DNA from 2 places in the Citrobacter sp. LJND-P06 genome. Region 2 is predicted to be linked to the other one. Evidence: riboswitches for the same ligand, from Rfam matches in the RefSeq annotation. Region 2 holds a riboswitch; the other holds the start of a gene.

Region 1 (6,750 bases), 2.0 Mb from region 2:
GCATAACTGGCGCGTGCGGTGTATTGCAGTTCCAGATGGCCCGCTTCATTGGCGTAAACATCGCCAAAGGTACGGTCAAGTTCCTTGAGCGCGACTTCGATGCCGCGTTTTACGTCTGAAACATCGTTGCCGCCCAGAATGATCAGCGAACCATGCCCGGCACCGCCCTTGGTGTCGCGGGGAAGCTCAATGCTGACCACTTCCGTATTCGTTGCTTTTACGGCTTCATCTGCGGCCATGATGTGTGGGCCTGCGCCCGTACGTGCGCCCAGAATGCCGATTGAGCGATAACGCTTTTCAAGCTTCATCGCCTCCAGTAACGCGCTGTCTACGTTCGCGATGACCAGACCAACAGTGTCGCCAATCGCGGTGCCGACAAATTCCGTTAAACTGCAGCTCTTTTCTGCCATAGCCGTCTCTCGTTTTGGATAGGGTTTATCAGGGGTGACCGGTTGAGCGGGTGTTGCCACGCGGGCAATCACCTGCGCCATGATCTGTTCCACCAGCTCATTGCTGCTCATTAGCTATTTCCCTTCGGTAAGATTTTTTCTACATCGGTATGCGGGCGTGGAATAACGTGTACGGCTTTCACTTCTCCCACGCTGCGGGCTGCTGCCGCACCTGCATCGGTAGCGGCTTTGACTGCGCCGACGTCACCGCGAACGATAACTGTCACCAGTCCAGAGCCAATTTTTTCGTAACCGACCAGCATGACATTGGCTGATTTCACCATCGCATCAGCGGCTTCGATGGCGGCGGTTAAGCCTTTGGTTTCTACCATTCCTAATGCTTCTTGTTGCATAAAGACCTCGCCTGGGTTGTCCCGATAATCAGGACTATAAAAAGAAGCGAGGAAAAAGAATGGCTGACTTATCTTTGAACGTGAAAAAATAGTGGGTTGCCGATAGCATTAAATTGCTTTAATTTATTTCATCTTATTGTTTTTTAACGAAAATTAAATCTGCGTTGATGTAATTATTTTGCTTTCGTTATTTCATTTTTACATTTTAATAGATGACAAAATAAAACTTATTTGCCAGTCGGGAATAAATATGTGATGTTTGTTGGAAATTCAAATATTGGGTTTAACGATTTTTTATTAATGCCTCCATTGCATTTTATTTATCGGAACGCTCGTGGCGTCTGCTCCACGGGTTAAACCGATAGCAATAATTTGCTATTGCGACACGACTTTTCAGAGCCAGCCAGCCTTCAGGTTGCCAACAATTTGCAGAGATCAGTTTTATAGTGAAAGCCGGGCCGTCAGCGGGGGAAGCTTGCTGACACAGACACAAACTCTGCTTAGAAAGGTGTCACAATGAACGACTCACTAAAAGCGCAATGCATTGCCGAATTTTTGGGCACCGGGCTGTTTTTGTTTTTTGGCATTGGTTGCCTTAGCGCGCTCAAAGTTGCTGGCGCAAGTTTTGGATTATGGGAAATATGTATTATTTGGGGATTAGGGATCTCACTTGCCGTTTACCTGACTGCCGGAATATCCGGTGCGCATTTAAATCCGGCAGTGACAATCGCATTGTGGTTGTTTGCCTGTTTTCCTGGCCGTAAGGTTTTACCCTACACCCTCGCCCAGCTTGCCGGGGCGTTTGGCGGGGCGATGCTGGCATATCTTCTTTATGGCAGTTTGTTTAGCGAATTTGAAACGGCTCATCAACTGGTGCGTGGCAGCGTCGAAAGTTTGCAACTGGCGAGTATTTTCAGTACCTATCCGGCTGCGGCCTTGAGTGTATGGCAAGCGGCGCTGGTGGAAGTGGTGATCACGTCCATTTTGATGGGGATGATCATGGCGTTGACCGACGATGGCAATGGTGTGCCTAAAGGACCGTTGGCCCCTTTGCTGATCGGGATACTGGTGGCGGTAATCGGTGCTTCTACCGGGCCTCTTACCGGATTTGCGATGAACCCAGCTCGTGATTTTGGCCCGAAACTGTTCGCATGGATGGCAGGATGGGGTGATATTGCTATGACGGGCGGGCGTGATATCCCCTACTTTATCGTACCCATCGTAGCGCCGATTGTGGGGGCTTGCGGAGGGGCGGCAATCTATCGCTATTTTATTGGCAAAAACTTACCGTGTAATACCTGCAAACTGGATGAAAGTGAGGGATAACGACGCTGTCATGGGTTTTTTCTCAAATAGGTAGAATGATTTCGTGATCTGGTTTCACGAACTGAATAAAACGTCTCCCAGGGATGGGGGACTTTTGTTATTGTGCAGTATGCTTTGATCATTAATATCTCAAGATAATGACTCGGCGAATGTAAATAAAATGTGCAATTCATAACAATAAATTAACTGAGGGGTTTTATCATGATTTCTGCCAGTGCCCTGAACTCAGAACTCATTAATAAAATCGCACAGGATTTTGCACAAGCCACCAGTCTGGCCGTTGTGGTTGTCAATATTCATGGTGATGAAATTTCTGAGTTGTTTAATTTCACACCATTTTGTCAATTGATGCGCCAGCACCCTCAACACAGTACACGTTGTCGTATGAGCGATCGCTGCGGTGGTCTGGAAGCATCGAAATCAGATCAGCCTTGTATTTATCGCTGCCATGCAGGTTTAACCGATTTCTCTATTCCGTTAGTGATTGCGGGTCATCTGGTTGGTTTTGTTCTTTGTGGACAAGTACGTTTAAGCAACGATGTCGGTCTGGTGGATATTCTCAGTGTGGATGACCGCTGGCAGGCCGATCCCGAGTTGCTGAGTGAATTTTATAACGTGCCTGAGATGGACTATTCAAGGGTGATGGCGTCAGCAGATCTATTGAAGCTGATTGTTGAAAATTGCCTAAAAAAACAACTCAATTTTGTCGTTATCAAAGATAATCCACAGCAAGCTGAACCGGCCCGGGCGAACCGTAGTCCTAATCCGCATGACAGTAAAATAAAGAAAGCGCTGCGCTACATTGATGCGCATTTGTCGGACGATCTGCGTCTTGAGGATGTCGCTTCACATGTTTATCTGAGCCCGTACTACTTCAGCAAGTTATTTAAAAAATATCAGGGTATCGGTTTTAACGCCTGGGTAAACCAGCAAAGAATGGCCAGCGCCAGGGAACTGCTGTGCCACAGTGACTGGAGCATTGCCAGCATTGCGCGTAATTTAGGCTTTTCTCAAACCAGTTATTTCTGCAAAGTCTTTCGCCAGACGTATCAGGTGACGCCGCAGACCTTTCGTCAGCAAATTAATGAAAATTCCGCTATTGAATCTGCGTAAATATCAATATCTGGCAATTGCCGATTTTTGATATCCTGCGGCATGTCAGTCTTTATAAAATGAAAAAAAATCACCTCAAGGCAATAAGTTGTCGTAGCGCAACAAAATAGTCTTATTTGAGGGATAAACTGCGTCTGTTTTTATTTTTGTGATGGTGTTCAGTTTCGGGAAGTGTGGTTTTTATTATTATTTCCCCGCTGCACTCATTCAGTACATATACGAGTGAAATATGCATGTAAACGCCAGAAAATTGGCGTAAGAAAGAGTGAGATGTAATTAGAGTTTAATTACCGTTATGGGTTACGAAAAATCCCCATAACGTAAGTCGACAGGTTTGCCACATTTGTGGCAGGGAAGGGGGTGAGAATCCCCCGCAGCCCCCGCTGCTGTGATGCTGACGACCCCGTAAACGCCACTGATCGCAAGATTGGGAAGGACGGGTGAGGATGACGCTGAGCCAGAAGACCTGCCTGTCGGCCATTACCAACAACTTCGGTGGGAAGTGGGTTGATCAGAAGCGTATCGTCTGAAGACGGGTTACATGCGCATCTCTACACCCCTACCACCCTGAACAGGATCAGGGTATGGCGGCACGTTCTCACGCATTTATTCTTGCAGGCACCGGAAGCGGTTGTGGCAAAACCACGGTAACGCTGGGTTTGTTGAGTCTGTTAAAACGTCGCGGTCTGCGTGTCCAACCCTGCAAAGTGGGGCCTGATTATCTCGACACGGGCTGGCATACGGCGGTCTGTGGCACGGCCTCCCGCAATCTCGACAGTTTCATGCTCCCTGAGTCCGTTCTTAATGCCTTGTTTTGCGAGCATATGCAGCAGGCCGACATTGCCGTTATCGAAGGGGTTATGGGGTTGTACGACGGTTATGGCACCGACCCCAATTATTGCAGTACGGCGGCAATGGCGAAGCAACTGGGTTGCCCGGTCATTTTACTGGTGGATGGCAAAGCGGTATCAACCTCAATTGCCGCGACGGTGATGGGATTCCAGCACTTTGATCCAGACCTTAATATTGCGGGCGTCATTGTTAATCGCGTCAACAGCGAAACACATTTCCAACTCCTCAAAACGGCAATTGAACGCTACTGCACGGTGCCCGTTCTGGGCTATGTCCCTCGTGCTGAGGGCGTTTCATTACCTGAACGCCATCTTGGACTGGTCACCGCCCGAGAGTCAGTTATCAATCAGCAACCGTGGCAGGAATTTGCCAGCATTCTTGAGCAGACGCTGGATATCGACAAACTGCTTTCGCTGAGTCATCTCACGTCGCTGCCGGAAGGTGAATGGCCGACATTACCCACGGCTTTCGCTGGCGAAGGGCTTACGCTGGCGCTCGCGGATGATGAAGCGTTCAATTTTTATTACCCGGACAACATCACTCTGCTGGAGCGTACTGGCGTCCGTATTACCCGTTTTAGTCCTCTGCATGACCGCAAACTCCCTGACTGTCAGATGATTTGGCTTGGCGGCGGATATCCTGAACTGCATGCGGCGGCGCTTGCTGAAAACAGAGAAATGCTTTCGCAATTGCGGGCAGCGCATCAGCGCGGTGTGGCTATCTATGCGGAGTGCGGCGGATTGATGTACCTGGGAACCTCGCTGGAGGATGCAACCGGAGCGGTATATCAGATGGCCGATGTTATTCCAGGCCACAGCCGGATGGGAAAACGGCTTACCCGCTTCGGCTACTGCGAGGCGCAGGCCCGGCAGCAAACACTACTGGCCGCGCCTGGTGAGGTGCTTCGTGGGCATGAATTTCACTACTCGGATTTTACCCCGGAAACACCGGCCGTGATGGCATGTCGCAAAGTCCGTGACGGTATGACCTTGCAGGAATGGTCCGGTGGCTGGCAGGTGGGAAATACCTTTGCCAGTTACCTTCACGTTCATTTCGCGCAGCGTCCGCAAATGTTGAACCACTGGCTTGCTGCGGGCAGGGAGTCGCTATGACATTACTGGCGTGGGGCGTTGCCTGGCTTCTCGATTTTATTATCGGTGACCCGCAAAACTGGCCGCATCCGGTGCGCTGGATAGGCAATTTAATCTCTTCGGTTCAGCGCCTTGTTAGACGCTATTGCCATAGCGAGCGCGCCCTGCGGATTGGCGGAGCGGTGATGTGGGTGCTGGTGGTCGGCGTGACCTGGGGTGTTTCCTGGGGCGTGCTGACGCTGGCGACGATGATTCACCCCTGGTTTGGCTGGCTGGTTGAAGTCTGGATGATCTTTACCGTCCTGGCGGGACGCTGCCTGGCAAAGGCCGCGATGGATGTTGAACGTCCACTGCGGGCTGGCAATCTTGCCGAAAGTCGGGAAAAGCTCGCCTGGATTGTGGGCCGGGACACGTCGCAGTTACAGCCGGATCAAATCAATCGCGCAGTGGTAGAAACCGTGGCGGAAAACACCGTTGACGGCATTATTGCGCCGCTGTTTTTCCTGTTGATTGGCGGCGCGCCATTAGCCATGGCCTACAAAGCGGTCAACACCCTTGATTCTATGGTGGGCTATAAGCATGAAAAATACCGGGCTATCGGTATGGTCAGCGCCCGCCTTGATGATGTGGCGAATTACCTTCCTGCCCGTCTGAGCTGGCTGTTGCTCAGCCTTGCCGCAATTCTGTGCCGTCAGGATGGCGCCCGCGCACTGCAGATCGGCTGGCGCGATCGTTACAACCACAGCAGCCCAAACTGCGCATGGTCTGAGGCTTGCGTGGCCGGGGCGTTGGGGGTTCGCCTGGGTGGGCCGAATAACTACTTTGGTCAGCGCGTTGAGAAACCCTGGATAGGCGACGCGCGGCGCGACATTTCTGTAGACGACATTCCCCAAACGATTCGATTGATGTGGGTAGCTTCGACCCTGGCCCTTGCGCTGTTTATGGTGGCGCACTGGCTGGTAGTTGGCGCGGCCTGAGGAGAAATACATGCAATACATCCAGCAACCCCAGGCGATTGAAACCAAAAGTTTCGACATCATTGGCGAGATTATTCGTGAAACCCGCCCGGATTATCAGTTTGCCAGCCCGTTGCATGAAGCAATCATCAAACGTGTTATCCACACGACGGCAGACTTTGACTGGCTGGACATTTTGTGGTTTTCCAGCGATGCGCTGGAGCAACTGTGTGCGGCACTCAGTCGTCAGTGCGTTATCTATACCGACACCACGATGGCGCTTTCCGGGATCAATAAAACGCTGCTGGCTAAATTTGGCGGTGAATGCCGCTGCTACATCAGCGACCCGCGCGTGGTGAGTGCAGCAAAAGCGCAGGGGATCACCCGCTCAATGGCTGCCGTTGATATTGCGGTTACCGAAGAGGGCGAAAAGGTTTTTGTGTTCGGCAATGCGCCAACAGCACTGTTCCGGTTGCTTGAACATGATGTTGCCGTCAGCGGCGTGGTCGGTGTGCCAGTGGGATTCGTTGGCGCCGAAGAGTCGAAAGACGCACTAACGCAAAGCAACCTGCCGGCTATTGCCGCATTGGGGCGTAAAGGCGGGAGTAAC
Region 2 (6,750 bases):
CAAGGAGCAAGCTCCTCTGTGCTACCGTTCGACTTGCATGTGTTAGGCCTGCCGCCAGCGTTCAATCTGAGCCATGATCAAACTCTTCAATTTAAGTTTGATGCTCGTGAATTAAACTTCGTAATGAATTACGTATGTTCACTCTTGAGACTTGGTATTCATTTTTCGTCTTGCGACGTTAAGAATCCGTATCTTCGAGTGCCCACACAGATTGTCTGATAAATTGTTAAAGAGCAGTGCCGCTTCGCTTTTTCTCAGCGGCGCGGGGTGTGCATATTACGCCATCCCGCTGCAGAGTCAAGCATTTATTTTTGCTTTCTCTGCCGGAGTTCTCAGTGGAACCCCGCTGACCCGGCGGCTTGCGTGCCGTTGTTCCGTGTCAGTGGAGGCGCATTATAGGGAGTTATTTCAGGCTGACAAGTGGAAATTTAAAATAATCTTCCAAGTGTTTTCTTTTTAAGCAAAACACATTTAAACAGCCAGTTTTTCGAGCGTTTTGAAGCCATAACGCTGTAAAACGGGTAATAACTGTTCAGTCTCCGGCGTTGCCGCCATGCAAAACGCAACATTCGCATCCGTTGATTTTGCATCTGGTGCTTCATGTTCTAACAGCCAGGCAGTACGGCGCGCAATTGCAGCACCGGAATCGACCAGCCGCGTCCCTTCAGGAAGTACCTGCAATAACTCTTCCTGTAATAGAGGGAAATGCGTGCAGCCTAATACCACCGTATCCGGCGGCTCTTGCATGCGAAGCCAGGGACGCAGAATGCGTCGCAACTCTTCCAGGGGAACAGGAGCGCCGTGCAACTTGGCTTCAGCCAGTTCTACCAACTCAGCAGATCCCAACATGGAGATCTGACATTCATTAGCAAAGCGCGCAATCAGCTCATGGGTATAAGGGCGTTTGACCGTCCCTCGCGTCGCCAGTAGCCCCACCACGCCGTTCGCCGTCAGTCTCGCTGCCGGTTTAATCGCAGGGACGACCCCTACTACCGGGAAAGCAAACTTTTCACGTAATGCAGGCAGTGAAACCGTACTGGCCGTGTTACAGGCAATGACGGCCAGCGCGAGAGGGTAACGCTGCTGAACTGCAGTGACAATTTCAACAACGCGCTCAACGATAAACTCTTCGCTTTTTTCCCCATAGGGAAAAGCGACGTTATCGAATGCGTATATATAGTGGAGATCCGGCAGGAGATGCCGAATCTCATCATAAACTGACAGCCCACCAACGCCGGAATCAAACACCAGCACGGTGGGACGTGGATCAGAAGGTGTAGCTGCCAGACAAGGTGTATTCCCGTCCTGCAGTTGGGTAGCCATAAACTGTCTCGTAATCTTTGTCGAACAGGTTGGCTATTTTACCACGAACTGTCAGTTGTGAGGTGAGTGGATATGAAACAGCCAGATCCCACAAACTCACGCCGCCCATTTTGACATTCTCATACGTGACAAAGTCAGTATCGTAACGGGTGCCTAAATACTGGTACGTCAGGCCCCAGTCAAAATCATACACCTGCCAGTCGAGTTGATATTTGACCAGTTGTTTTGAGCGACGAGGCAGCGGTTTGTCGGTAATGGCATTACGGGCATCAACATAATCGTAACTGAGTGTATGCGCCAACGGCCCCGTATCAAAGTTCGCGGTTGCCTCAACCCCTTTAATACGGACTTCCCCCTCGTTGTAATATTTCTGGGCGTGATCGTCATAATCGATCATGTCATCGATATCGTTACGATAACCTGAAATACGCCAGCTAACGCCTGCCGTTAACCCTTCAAACGCACCTTCCCACTGTTTACTTTCTTCAGGATTCAGATCTGGATTGCCGTAGAAGCCATACAGTTGTCCCAGATTCGGGGCTTTGTAAGAGGTGCCGTAGGAAGCAATAAAACGATAGCCTTCAATAAATTCCCATCCGGCGCTGGTTTGCCAGGTACTGTGACGGCCAAACTGGGAATTATCATCACTGCGCACTGCACCTTCAAAGGTGAAGTCACCCAGTTGCTGCAGCCCTGTCAGGTAAAGACCTGTGTTGCGCTGTTCATTACCTTCAGCCACATAACCCGTTCCGGGCGTCGTGGTTTGTTTCTGCCAGTCGATACCTGCCCCGACATTACCACGACCAACGGCGACACTGTTTGACCACTGGACATTATATTGCTTCATGTCATCCAGCGTCGCGGAGTCATCATAACGACCATATTCAGGGTCGTAGTTATAGTCCTTACTGTGGCTATAACTGGAAACCAGTTGAGATTGAATGCTCTCGCCGTTGAAGCGTAATCCGGCGTCCCAGCTCTGGCTATAGAGTTGACGCGTGTCGATCAGCGGTGTGCCCGGCCAGTAGTAGGAGTCATAATTAGTACGGTTATCATAGCCATAGCCACGCACAAACCCGCTCCAGGTTTCGGAAAAATTATGCTCCAGCGCGCCATAAAGCGTCTTGCTCTGGAAGCCATCCCGATCGGATTGCGGCTGGACGCCTGTACCACCGTAAGCGACAACATCAAAACCACGGGTATAGGCATAATCACTCATCAGCGTGACGCGTGTGTTTTCACTAACCTGTTGCTGCGTTGAAATATTATAGTTCTGATAACTGTTCGTTCCCCATCCGGCAGACAACTCTGTGCCAGATTTCTCGCGTGTTGTAATGATGTTTACCACGCCGCCAATCGCATCCGAACCATAAATAGCGGAACGCGGGCCTCGGATGTATTCAATACGCTGAACAAGTGCCACCGGGAACTGGCTGAGATCCGCAGATCCACTGACCCCCGCCAAATTCAAGCGGACGCCATCAACCAACACCAGCACATGGCTGGAATTCGTCCCACGAACAAAAATGGAAGAGAGCTGTCCGGAGCCGCCGCTTTGCGAAATATCTACCCCAGGCAGACGGCGCAGCACATCGTTCACGGAAGTCGATTGCCAGCGATCAATATCCTGACGCGTGACCACAGTCACAGGGGCAAGCACAGCGCTGAGAGGTTGTTGAAAACGGTTTGCAGTAACGACCATGGTGTCCGGGTTAACATCCTGTGCCCACCCGGAAAATGCTGTGACGGAGAGCGCCGTCAACAGCGAGGTTTTTTTTATCATTGTAAAGCATCCACAATCTAAGAAGGATGCCGCAGGCCCCATCGATAGTACGCGATGATGAAAACCAGATGCGACGTTAGCCGGCAGGTCTTCGGGCTTGGAAGATTATCTATGTACCAGATAAAAAGAGATGAAGACTTCCCACCTGACGGCAGTGTCTGCTTGCGCATCCATCTCATCATTCCTTACCGCTGCGCGTCAGCCCCAGATTTACACTGGGTTCCCTTTTAACTCACAGGACCGGAGCACGGATGCTACATTCTGCTATAACCTATTGTCCAGGCTGGATATCACAAATCCGTAATCATCAATGACTGGACATCTGATGAGCAATCCCTACAATCCCCGCGTACTTTTATTATTCAGGATGCATCATGACCCCCGAACACCTTCCGACAGAACAGTATGACGCGCAGCTTGCCGAGAAAGTCGTCCGTTTGCAGAGTATGATGGCGCCGTTTTCTGATCTAATGCCGGAAGTGTTTCGCTCGCCGGTCAGTCACTACCGTATGCGCGCCGAATTTCGTTTATGGCACGACGGTGATGACCTGTACCACATCATGTTTGATCAGCAGACCAAAAACCGCATTCGCGTCGACAGCTTCCCGGCCGCTAGCGAGCTTATCAACCAACTGATGACCGCCATGATTGAAGGCGTTCGTGACAATCACACTCTACGCCACAAGCTGTTCCAGATTGATTACCTCACGACAATGAGCAATCAGGCAGTGGTGACGCTGCTGTACCATAAAAAACTGGATGATGCCTGGCGTAAAGAAGCCGAAGCCCTACGGGATGCGTTACGCGCAAAAAATCTGAATGTGCATCTGATTGGCCGGGCGACGAAAACCAAAATTGAGCTGGACCAGGATTTCATTGACGAACGTCTGCTGGTTGCCGGGAAAGAGATGATCTACCGCCAGGTGGAGAACAGCTTTACCCAACCCAACGCAGCAATGAACGTTCACATGCTGGAATGGGCGCTGGATGCAACCAAAGGATCGACCGGCGACCTGCTTGAGCTGTACTGCGGTAACGGTAACTTTTCGTTAGCGCTGGCGCGCAATTTTGACCGCGTACTGGCGACGGAAATCGCCAAACCGTCAGTGGCGGCAGCACAGTACAATATTGCCGCGAATCACATTGATAACGTGCAAATTATTCGTATGGCTGCGGAAGAGTTTACTCAGGCGATGAACGGTGTGCGCGAATTCAACCGTCTACAGGGCATCGACCTGAAGAGTTATCAGTGCGAAACCATTTTTGTTGATCCGCCGCGCAGCGGCCTGGACAGTGAAACCGAAAAAATGGTGCAGGCGTATCCGCGTATCCTCTACATCTCCTGCAACCCAGAGACGCTCTGCAAGAACCTGGAAACATTAAGCCAGACGCACAATGTGTCACGCCTGGCGTTGTTTGATCAGTTCCCGTATACGCACCATATGGAGTGCGGGGTATTGCTGACAGCGAAGTAAAACGTGTTGCCGTTGCAGGCCTGATAAGCATAGCGCCATCAGGCCTACTGCATTACTCTGCCAATTCCTGCTTACGATTGCGAACCTTAAAGCCAATCCAGAACACCAGCGCCACCGACAGTACCGCCGGGAAGAAGTTGGAGCCGATATCCGGATATTCCGCACGAACCACGGTACTGTAAAGCAGCACACCCAGAATAAAGCAGGCGGCAGCGAGGCCCGGTAGCCCCACAGGCATAGTGCGATTTTGGTAGCGTTGATGCAGGCAATACACCGCCAGTATCAGCGCAATTAACGGGAAGACAGAAAATGGCACAATGGAGCTAAACAGCGCCGCAAATGTACCATTGATTGACAAGCCAGCGACCAGCGCCAGCAATAACGTACCTTTATCTTGACCTGACTGTTTCATTGCTCATCCTTCACGTTACTCGGAGTGATGTGACATTTTCTCTTGTTCACGGCGATACCAGTAATATGCCCCTTTCGCAATCATGCGCAGTTGCAATACCAGTCGCTCTTCTAATTGCCGACGCTGTTCTGCGCCAACATCCAATGCCTCCGCGCCCGCACTGAAGACAATCGTCACCATGGCTTCGGCCTGAGCTTCAGTGAACGCACGCGGCATATGGTTTTCGAGTTCAAGATAGTCCGCAAGTTCCGCGATGAAATGTTGAATTTCACGCGCAACGGCCGCACGAAACGCGGCAGAGGTACCCGAACGTTCACGCAATAATAAACGGAAGGCGTTTGGATTGTTGCCGATAAACTCCATAAATGTGGAGACCGAGGTGCGGATCACACTCCCGCCTTTGGCAATACGCTGACGCGCCTGACGCATCAGTTGGCGTAGCATTAAACCGCTTTCATCGACCATCGTCAGACCAAGCTCATCCACATCGCGGAAATGGCGGTAAAACGAGGTTGGCGCAATGCCCGCTTCCCGCGCAACTTCACGCAGGCTCAGACTGGCGAAACTACGCTCAGCACTCAGTTGACTGAATGCGGCTTCTACCAGCGAACGCCGGGTTTTTTCTTTTTGTTGCGCTCTAACGCCCATCACGATGTCTGAATCCTTCCGTATGCCTTGTCTGGCACTATACCAGAGATTAAAAGTAACGGGTTTACGCCGGATTGTGAATGATTGTTTACGCGCAGTTTGTGCTTCGACTTCGCAAAAAAGCACAACGATAATTGGGTTATCCCGGCAATAATGTTACTATCCTGTTGCTTTTATGTATAAGAACAGGTAAGCCTTACCATGCCACATTCCTACGATTACGATGCAATAGTAATAGGTTCAGGCCCCGGCGGCGAAGGCGCTGCAATGGGTCTGGTTAAGCTTGGAGCGCGCGTCGCCGTCATTGAGCGCTATCATAACGTTGGCGGCGGGTGTACCCACTGGGGCACCATTCCGTCAAAAGCGCTCCGTCACGCCGTTAGCCGTATCATCGAATTCAATCAGAACCCTCTTTACAGCGACCACTCCCGACTGCTTCGTTCTTCCTTTGCCGATATTCTCAACCATGCCGATAACGTAATAAATCAGCAAACGCGCATGCGGCAGGGTTTTTATGAGCGTAATCACTGCGAAATCCTGCAAGGTAACGCCCGTTTTGTTGACGAACACACGCTTGCACTGGAATGCCATGACGGTACGGTAGAAACGTTGACGGCCGAGAAATTTGTCATCGCCTGCGGTTCTCGCCCGTATCATCCTGGCGATGTCGACTTTTCGCACCCCCGAGTGTATGACAGCGATTCCATTCTCAGTCTGCAACATGAACCGCGCCACGTGCTTATTTATGGCGCGGGGGTTATTGGCTGTGAATACGCCTCGATATTCCGGGGAATGGATGTCAAAGTCGACCTGATCAATACCCGCGATCGCCTACTGGCATTCCTCGATCAGGAAATGTCCGACTCCCTCTCTTACCACTTCTGGAACAGCGGCGTCGTCATTCGCCACAATGAAGAGTACGAGAAAATCGAAGGGTGTGACGATGGCGTGATCATGCACCTGAAATCCGGCAAAAAACTGAAAGCGGATTGCCTGCTGTACGCAAACGGGCGCACCGGCAACACGGATTCGCTGGCGCTGGAAAATATTGGTCTGGAAACAGACAGTCGCGGTCAGTTGAAAGTCAACAGCATGTACCAAACGGCATT

The links. Region 2 has a riboswitch for cobalamin ahead of btuB (TonB-dependent vitamin B12 receptor BtuB). Riboswitches for the same ligand answer to the same signal wherever they lie in the genome.
Region 1: linked by a shared signal. The riboswitch ahead of ACO7SM_RS08380 (cobyrinic acid a,c-diamide synthase CobB) and the one ahead of btuB (TonB-dependent vitamin B12 receptor BtuB) in region 2 are both predicted to bind cobalamin.

The regions. Positions count from the first base shown of each region.
Region 1 is NZ_CP187317.1:1,751,620-1,758,369, forward strand. Features, by position in the region: gene pduB (propanediol utilization microcompartment protein PduB) at 1-521, opposite strand, end outside; gene pduA (propanediol utilization microcompartment protein PduA) at 521-802, opposite strand; gene pduF (propanediol diffusion facilitator PduF) at 1,319-2,128, shown strand; gene pocR (transcriptional regulator PocR) at 2,330-3,241, shown strand; cobalamin riboswitch at 3,555-3,729, shown strand; gene ACO7SM_RS08380 (cobyrinic acid a,c-diamide synthase CobB) at 3,826-5,205, shown strand; gene cbiB (adenosylcobinamide-phosphate synthase CbiB) at 5,202-6,161, shown strand; gene ACO7SM_RS08390 (cobalt-precorrin-8 methylmutase) at 6,172-6,750, shown strand, end outside.
Region 2 is NZ_CP187317.1:4,379,454-4,386,203, forward strand. Features, by position in the region: rRNA gene ACO7SM_RS20640 (16S ribosomal RNA) at 1-93, opposite strand, end outside; gene murI (glutamate racemase) at 472-1,323, opposite strand; gene btuB (TonB-dependent vitamin B12 receptor BtuB) at 1,268-3,106, opposite strand; cobalamin riboswitch at 3,172-3,366, opposite strand; gene trmA (tRNA (uridine(54)-C5)-methyltransferase TrmA) at 3,481-4,581, shown strand; gene ACO7SM_RS20660 (YijD family membrane protein) at 4,634-4,993, opposite strand; gene fabR (HTH-type transcriptional repressor FabR) at 5,009-5,644, opposite strand; gene sthA (Si-specific NAD(P)(+) transhydrogenase) at 5,843-6,750, shown strand, end outside.